Planctomyces sp. SH-PL62: one gene and its partner. The protein of the gene in region 2 binds, or shares a complex with, the protein of the main gene of each other region. Links are inferred from orthologs where the notes say so. Each region holds a gene or a part of one and is shown on either strand. Other genes may lie near its edges.

The links. Proteins that work in one complex are often made in the same cells at the same time.
Region 1: the proteins of dnaN (region 2) and dinB are in contact, whole or in part, in a solved structure (PDB 1OK7), measured with the Escherichia coli proteins. The link is inferred for Planctomyces sp. SH-PL62 from one-to-one orthologs.

What each region holds. Positions count from the first base shown.
Region 1 is NZ_CP011273.1:471,400-474,926, forward strand. The notes cover bases 1-2,806. They hold dinB (DNA polymerase IV), read left to right. Parts: upstream 1-784; coding sequence 785-1,828; downstream 1,829-2,806. Other genes in these bases: VT85_RS01805 (6-phosphofructokinase), read right to left, coding at 1-388; VT85_RS01815 (class I SAM-dependent methyltransferase), read left to right, coding at 2,496-2,806. Outside these bases: more of VT85_RS01815, read left to right, coding at 2,807-3,107; VT85_RS01820 (DUF7009 family protein), read right to left, coding at 3,221-3,527. UniProt on the Escherichia coli protein: Poorly processive, error-prone DNA polymerase involved in translesion repair and untargeted mutagenesis. Copies undamaged DNA at stalled replication forks, which arise in vivo from mismatched or misaligned primer ends.
Region 2 is NZ_CP011273.1:6,460,182-6,464,499, forward strand. What follows is about bases 778-3,652. They hold dnaN (DNA polymerase III subunit beta), read left to right. Parts: upstream 778-1,593; coding sequence 1,594-2,712; downstream 2,713-3,652. Other genes in these bases: VT85_RS25170 (DUF721 domain-containing protein), read left to right, coding at 2,775-3,095; gyrB (DNA topoisomerase (ATP-hydrolyzing) subunit B), read left to right, coding at 3,254-3,652. Also shown: VT85_RS25155 (PDZ domain-containing protein), read left to right, coding at 1-166; VT85_RS28050 (hypothetical protein), read left to right, coding at 405-692; more of gyrB, read left to right, coding at 3,653-4,318. UniProt on the Escherichia coli protein: Confers DNA tethering and processivity to DNA polymerases and other proteins. Acts as a clamp, forming a ring around DNA (a reaction catalyzed by the clamp-loading complex) which diffuses in an ATP-independent manner freely and bidirectionally along dsDNA.

The DNA of each region.
Region 1 (3,527 bases), 6.0 Mb from region 2 along the record:
CGTTGTCGATCGTCTTGGGGACGCCGACGATCGGGATCTGGAAGTCGTTGATCAGCCTCGCGGCCACCCCCAGCGTGTCGTCGCCGCCGATGACCACGAGCGCGTCGAGCCCCGCCTCCACGAAGTTGCGGCGCAGCCTGGGAACGTCGGCATCGGGGTTCTTGTACGGGTTGGTGCGCGACGAGCCGAGGATGGTCCCCCCCCGGCCCACCAGCGAGTCCACGTCGTGCGGCTCCAGCGGGCGGTAGGTCCCGCGCACGAGCCCTCGCCAGCCTTCCAGGACCCCCACGCACGTCCCGCCCGCGTCCGAGATCCGTCGCACGACGGCCCGGATCACGGCGTTCAAGCCGGGGCAGTCCCCGCCTCCCGTCAGCAATCCGACTTTCATGGGTCGCCGTCCGTTGTCACCAGTCCGTCAAGCCGGCGCTTCCGCCCGCGATATGGCCCTCCGTCGAAGCTATCACGCCCCGCCGCCCCCGGCCAGCCGACGTGCCGGAAAAGCGGCGACCACATGCCCATGCCCGATCGTCGAGCGGCAGCAAGGCCGACGGGCGGGATCACGTCTCACGTCGCCCAAGGTCGGATGACTCCGCCATCGTCTCGACCCCTGTACGCGCGTGAACATTCCTGTGGTAGAGTTCTGAGCCGGGTTTCACGAACGTCGCGATCATTCCAGCCTGCCGGAATCGTGCCGGATGACGAGGGCGACGGACGTGCGGTCGAAGAATTCGAGGACGTGAACGTGGCCGGGGCGGAACGGCAGCGGAAGATCATTCACATCGACATGGACGCGTTCTACGCGTCCGTCGAGCAACGTGACGATCCTGAGCTTCGCGGCAAGCCCGTCGCGGTCGGCGGGGCTCGCGAGCGAGGCGTCGTGGCGGCCGCGAGCTACGAGGCCCGCCGGTTCGGCGTCCGGTCCGCCATGCCCTCGGTCACGGCGAAGCGGAAGTGCCCAGGGCTCATCTTCGTGAAGCCGCGGTTCGACGTCTATCGTGACATCTCCCGCCAGATCCGCGCGATCTTCGCCGAATACACGCCGCTCATCGAGCCCCTCTCGCTCGACGAGGCCTACCTCGACGTCACCGAGAACCTGAAGGGCATGCGTTCGGCGACCGAGATCGCCGAGGAGATCCGCGCGAGGATCCGCGCCGAGACGGGACTGACCGCGTCCGCGGGCGTTTCTTACAACAAGTTCCTCGCGAAGATCGCATCGGACGAGCGGAAGCCCGACGGCCTGTTCGTCATCAGGCCGGATCACGGGCCGGCGTTCGTCGAGGCCCTACCCGTGGGGAAATTCCACGGGATCGGTCCCGTAACCCGGACCAAGATGGACGGGCTCGGGATCCGCACCGGTGGGGATCTGAAACGTCAGTCGCTCATGTTCCTCCAGCAGCATTTCGGCAAGGCCGGGCCCTATTACTTCTCGCTGGCGCGGGGCGTCGACGAACGTCGCGTCTCCGCCGATCGCGTCCGAAAGTCGATCGGCGCGGAGCGGACGTTCAACGCCGACCTCTTCACGGCGGAGGAAGCCCGCGACGCCCTCGAACCGCTGATCGGCCAGGTGTGGTCCTACTGCGAGGGCTCGACGATCCGGGGACGTACGGCGACGCTCAAGGCCAGGTACGCCGACTTCCAGCAGATCACCCGCAGCCGGACGGTCGACGTCCCGGTCGCATCGCAAGCCGTGCTCGAAGGGCTCGTGTTCGCACTCCTGGAGCCCCTCTTCCCGGTCGACAAGGGGATCAGGCTCCTCGGCGTGACCCTGTCATCCCTCGAAGACGACTCGGAACGCCGTCTCGCCAGGCAGCTCCCTCTGCCATTCTAAGGATGGAACGCATGTTCATATCCGCCGGCATCCCAAGAGGTGCAAACGTCGAACAGGCACTCAATCGAGATATCGGGCGAACTGGGAGCGAGGCGTCTATCGACTGAGTCTGGCTTGAGGTCATGCCTGAGATCCGAGGTGGTCGGGAGTTGGCCGAGGTCGACTCAAGGCAGGCCGCCTAAAATTTCTTGCTCGATCGCCTGGCCCATGTCTTAAAGAGAATCGGTGATCCTGCCCATACGCCGGACGCTTGCAGCGGCTTCACAACTTTCATATTCTGCCAGGAAGCCGGCTTTAAAGATGCGTTTTTGAACTCGTCTGTTCGCTCGGTAGGCCGGGCATGCGGAAGAGAGATTTCCCGTGGTTTCAGTGGTTGCACCCATCCGTCGAGCGGTCTCACCGGGTCGAGTTGGGGGGGCGCGGAGCGAATCGAGGGACGATTCAAGCTGAATCAGCCAGGCCACACCGCCTGCCGCCAGGTGAACATTTCGCAGTTCCTGCATGCATCAGCGACTGACGCATCCACCGGTAAGGGCTGCGAGCACGAAACTCAGGCTGAAACCCCGACCGAATTCTGTACGCCAGACCCATGCTTGCCGACGCGTGAACGGTTGCCTTCGAAGGGCCCCGTCGCGAATCCCTTGATGATCACGGAGGAGGTCCTCAATTGCCAAATTTGATCGTCAAGAATTATACGACCAGAAAGTTCCTGGACAGATATGGACTGTTGAACGGCGAATCCCGCATCCTCAACGCGGGCTCGTCTTCCGTGCGGCATGGATCGAAATGCGTCAATGTCGACATCCAGCGCAAGCATGACGTGGATGTCGTTTGCGACATCCAATCTTTGCCCGTTCCGCCGGCCCAATTCGACGCGATCGTCTGCTCCGCGGTGCTGCAATATTGCCAGGCTCCGGAGCGAGTCGCTGGAGAATTCCATCGCGTCCTGAAGCCGGGAGGATACGTGTTCCTCGACACCCCCTGGGTCCAGCCGTACTGTCCAGACACCCCAGATCGATTTCGATACTCGGAGGTCGCCCTCAGGACGATTTTCAAACACTTCGAGATCGTCGAGATCGGTCCTTCCATCCGTCCCGGTTCCGCGTTCGCGATGCTGGGCGTACATATCGCCGGGAGCATGACTCATAATCGCTATATCAATTTCCTGTTGCGCAAAGCCGCGTTCGTGGTTCTTTTCCCGTTTCGATGGATCAGGACCGCCGATGAGAGCAAAACCGCGGGAGCCTTCTACATGATCTGCAGAAAGCCCCCATGCTGACCGTCCCCGGGGCGCCGCCCGGCCGGCGTTCAATGTCCGGGCCGTCGAAGCCCACCGCTCGGGCGAGACGCCCCCCGCTCCGCTCCGCCGAGGCGGGAACGGGCGCCGGGCCCCTAGCAGGAGGCCGACGGGTTTGGGAAGGCGTGTCGGTCGTCCGCTTCCTCGCCGGCCGGTCGTTCGAGGCAGGCGAAGTCTTTCTCCAGGAGGATGCGCACGACGCTGCCCTCGACGGCCTGTTCGTGGGTGAAGCCGACGCGGTCGCCGGCGATCCAGGAGTCGACGTCGGCCCGATCGAGGCGGATGGTCAGGCGGCCCTCGTCGAAGTCGGCCGTGGGGCGCTCGCGAGGGGCGGGACCGGCCTCCACGGCGTAGGCGAAGGCCCTGCCCGGGCCGAATCGGAGGGCTTCCTCGACCCGGCCG
Region 2 (4,318 bases):
GGCGGCCGGCGACGTGCTGACGGCCGTCGACGACCGCTGGACCGCCACCGTCCACGACGTCTACGCCGCCGCCGCCTCGGTCGAGCCCGGCCGCGAGGCCCCCGTCGCCGTCCGCCGCGACGGCCAGGAACACGTCCTCACCGTCCGCCCCGCCGACGGGGCCTGATCCGACCGGAGAACCCCGCCATGACTTCGCGAATCCCGACGCTCGCCCTGACGCTGCCGACGGCCCTCCTGCTGGCGATCGCCGGCTGCGAGGAGCCCCGCCACGCGGGGGGGGCAAGAAGAACGCCGTCGCCCACTCCCCCTCGTCGTCGGTCGAGAAGAAGGAGCCCGAGTTCATCGTCGGCAGGCGGACCCAGGACATCAAACGCATCGAGCCCGAGGTCGCCGCCGGCGCCGACGTGATCGAGAAGCCCAAGATCACCGCCAAGGACCCGATCACCCTGCAAGGCAACGCCTACGTCACCATGATCGGCCAGACCTCGATCCTCCAGATCCAGCACGCGATGAACCTCTACCAGGCCGCCAACGACCGCTTCCCCAAGAACTACGACGAGTTCATGGCCGAGATCATCCGGGCCAACAACATCGCCCTCCCCAAGCTCCCCCACTACCAGGAATACGGCTACGACGAGCAGCAGCACAAGCTCGTGATCCTGGAGTACCCCGACCGCAAGAACAACCCCTGACGGACGGCGAAGGTCCTGGGAGGAGATTCCCCGGATTCCCGACAAGCGGGGCTTGCGAAAAAGCCCCGCCATTGTTCTCAACACCGCAGGTCTCGCCGACCGAAAAAGAGAACGCAAGGATGCGCAGGCCGACGGATCGGCAGACTCGGGCCTGGATCGCCCGCCCCGCCGGACCCTCACGTCCCCCATCCCGCACGCGCCGTTCGGAGCGGTCGACGACCTGTGGATAAGTCGCGGATCGTCCGCGCGCCGAACGGGAGCGAATCCACAGCGGGCTCTCGGCCGGGCCGCGGTCGTGCACCGTCGTCGACGTCGGCGCGCGGGTCGTCCACAAGGTCGTCGACGGGGATGTGAACAGGGGCGGGATGCCGTTGTGCTCGAGTAAGTCTTTTGATATCCTGGGTTTCGTCGGACGCTCTCGAAGTTATCCACAGGCCGGCCGCCGTCCTATGATTATTACGGCGGTGAAGCTTTCTCTCTCAGGAAATACGGGGAGACGCCAGGGGTGGGCCCTCGACCGATCGGGCCCCGTTCCCTCGACGAGAGCCGCCGTCCGTCAGGGCGGGCCTGAGGCAAGGCCCGCCGCGACGAGGTCGGGAACTCCCCGGACCTCCCTCCGCGTCCTCTCCCGCCCGTCGGCGAATCCCGAAACGAGGGGGATGCGCCGAGGCCCTGGTCGTGGTATGATGGAGCGGCGAGGATCTTCTTCGTAAGCGAGCGGACGCGGGCGGTTCGTGCGTCCCCCCCATTCCTGCCCACCGTCGATCGACCCGCGGCCCGACCGTCCCGGCCCCCTCCGGCTCGGCGATTTCGGACCGCCCTTCATCCCTCTCGGCCGGTCGGGGGCGGATCGAGGCCGAGCCAGGCAACGTCCCAGAACGTCCCAGAACGAGGCACGCGCATGAGGGCATTGTGCAATCGCGAAGGACTGCTCACCGCGTTCAACATGGTCAGCGGCGTCGTGCCCACGCGGAGTCCCAAGCCGATCCTGCAGAACGTCAAGCTGACGGTCGACGATGAGGAAGGCTCGGTCCTGATGGGGACCGACCTGGAAGTCGGCATCCGCCACCGGGTGCTGGGCGTGAAGGTGGAGGAGGCGGGTTCGGCGATCCTGCCGACGGCCAAGATCGGCCCCATCCTGCGGACCAGCGGCGACTCGGAACTGCTCCTGGAAACCGGCGACGAGCACCTGCACGTCAAGGGGGCCCGGTCGAGCTTCAAGCTGCCGCTGGAAGACCCGAGCCTCTATCCCGAGGTTCCCGACTTCGCCGCCGATCGGTATCATGTGGTGCTGGCGGGGGACCTCAAGAAGCTGATCCGGCGGACCGTGTTCGCGACCGACCTGGAGAGCGCCCGGTACGCCCTGGGTGGGGTCCTCGTCGAGCTGAAGCCCGACGGCATCGCGATGATCGGGACCGACGGCCGACGGCTGGCGAAGATGTCCGCCGGGGCCCAGGTCGAGAACGACCCGCCCGCGCCCTCGGGGACGCCGGTGATCCCGGTCAAGGCCCTCAAGCTGATCGAGCGGAACCTCGTCGACGACGACCTGCTCGTCCACCTGACCATCCAGTCGGGGGCGGCGGTGCTGGTCCGGACCGAGGGGGCGGTGATCTACAGTCGGCTGGTGGAAGGCCGCTTCCCGCGCTATCAAGACGTCTTCCCGACGAGCGTCGAGACCCGGGTGCCGATGACCGTGGGCCCGCTCCGGCACGCCGTCGAGCAGGCCTCGATCGTCACCAGCGACGAGAGCCGGGGGGTCGACTTCCAGTTCGGCCCCGGGGCGCTGAAGCTGTCGAGCCAGGCCGCCGACGTCGGCAGCGCGCAGGTGGACCTGCCGCTGGAGTACCAGGGGAAGGCGGTCGAGATCACCTTCGACCCCCGCTACCTGCTGGACGCGCTGAAGACCCTGGACGACGACGGCGAGATCACCGCCGAGCTGATCGACGCCAAGAACGCCGCCGTGTTCAAGACCCCGGACGATTACACCTACGTCGTGATGCCCCTGACCCGCGAACGCTGAGCGAGCGCCGCGAGCCGGGCCCTCGGAGAGCCCGGTCCCCCGACCCAGGACGCCAGACCCGCATGCCCAACCCCGACCGTCGCGGTCCCCGGCCCCTGTCCGACGTGCTCGGCGAACTGTTCGCCGCGCGCGGGTACGGCCGGCTCCACGCGATGGTCGAGCTGCAGACCGCCTGGGACGCCGCGCTGGGCGAGGCGTACCAGGGCCGGACGCTCCTGGGCGACGTCCGACGCGGAACCCTGAACGTCACCGTCGACCACCCGGCCCTGCTGGAAGAGCTGTCCGCCTACCGCAAGGGGGAGCTGCTCCAGGCCATCCACGACGCCTGCCCCGGCTCGCAGATCCGGGGCCTGCGGTTCCGGATCGGGCCGGTGAAGCCGTGACGTGAGATCCGGATCGGGACGCCCCCCGCCCCCCGCCCTTCCGAGGCGGGAGCCGGACCGCCGACGACGACGACGGCCCGCGACGCGAGACGAATCGACTCCGCATGGACGCGCGGGAAGGACCACCGAGGGACAGGACGAATCGAGGAACCGCCGCGATGGACTTGAGCAAGAACGACGGCATCGACGCGAACGGGATTGTCGAGGACGGCGGCGTGGCCGTGGGGGGCGAAGCCGCCTACACCGGCGCCAACATCCGGATCCTGGAAGGGATCGAGGCGGTCCGCAAGCGCCCCGGCATGTACATCGGCGACACCACGGCGCGGGGGCTCCACCACCTGGTCTACGAGGTGGTGGACAACTCGATCGACGAGGCGATGGCCGGGTACTGCAAGAACATCCAGGTCACGATCCATCCCGACGGCTCGGCCTCGGTCGTCGACGACGGCCGCGGCATCCCCGTCGAGGCCCACGGCGACTCGGGCAAGAGCACCCTGGAGATCGTGCTCACCAAGGTCCACGCCGGCGGCAAGTTCGACCACGACACCTACAAGGTCTCCGGCGGCCTCCACGGCGTCGGCGTCACGGTGGTCAACGCCCTCTCGGAGTGGCTGGAGGCCGAGGTCCGCCGCGACGGCCAGGTCTGGCACCAGAACTACGAGCAGGGGGCGTCGCTCGGGCCGGTGAAGGCCAAGGGGACGACCAAGACCACCGGGACCACGATCCGGTTCCTCCCCGACGCCTCGATCTTCGCCTCGATCGAGTTCTCGTACGACGTGCTGGAGAAGCGGCTCCGCGAGCTGTCGTTCCTGAACCGGGGGGTGCGGATCCGCCTGACCGACGAGCGCGGCGAGGAGCCCCGCAGCGACGAGTTCTTCTCGTCCGAGGGCCTCAGCGAGTTCGTCGCCTACCTCAACCGGGCCCAGACGCCGTTCCACCAGCCGGTCCTCTTCACCGGCCGCGACGACGAACGGGCCGTCGAGGTCGACGTCGCCATGCAGTACAACGACTCGATCAGCGAGATGGTCGTCTCGTACTGCAACAACATCAACACGATCGAGGGGGGCACCCACCTCACCGGCTTCCGCGCCGCGCTCACGCGGACGCTCAACCAGTACGCCAAGACGGCGGCCCCGGCCAGCAAGAAAGACCTGAACATCACCGGCGAGGACTTCAAGGAAGGCCTCACCGCGATCGTCAGCGTCCGCGTCCCCGACCCCCAG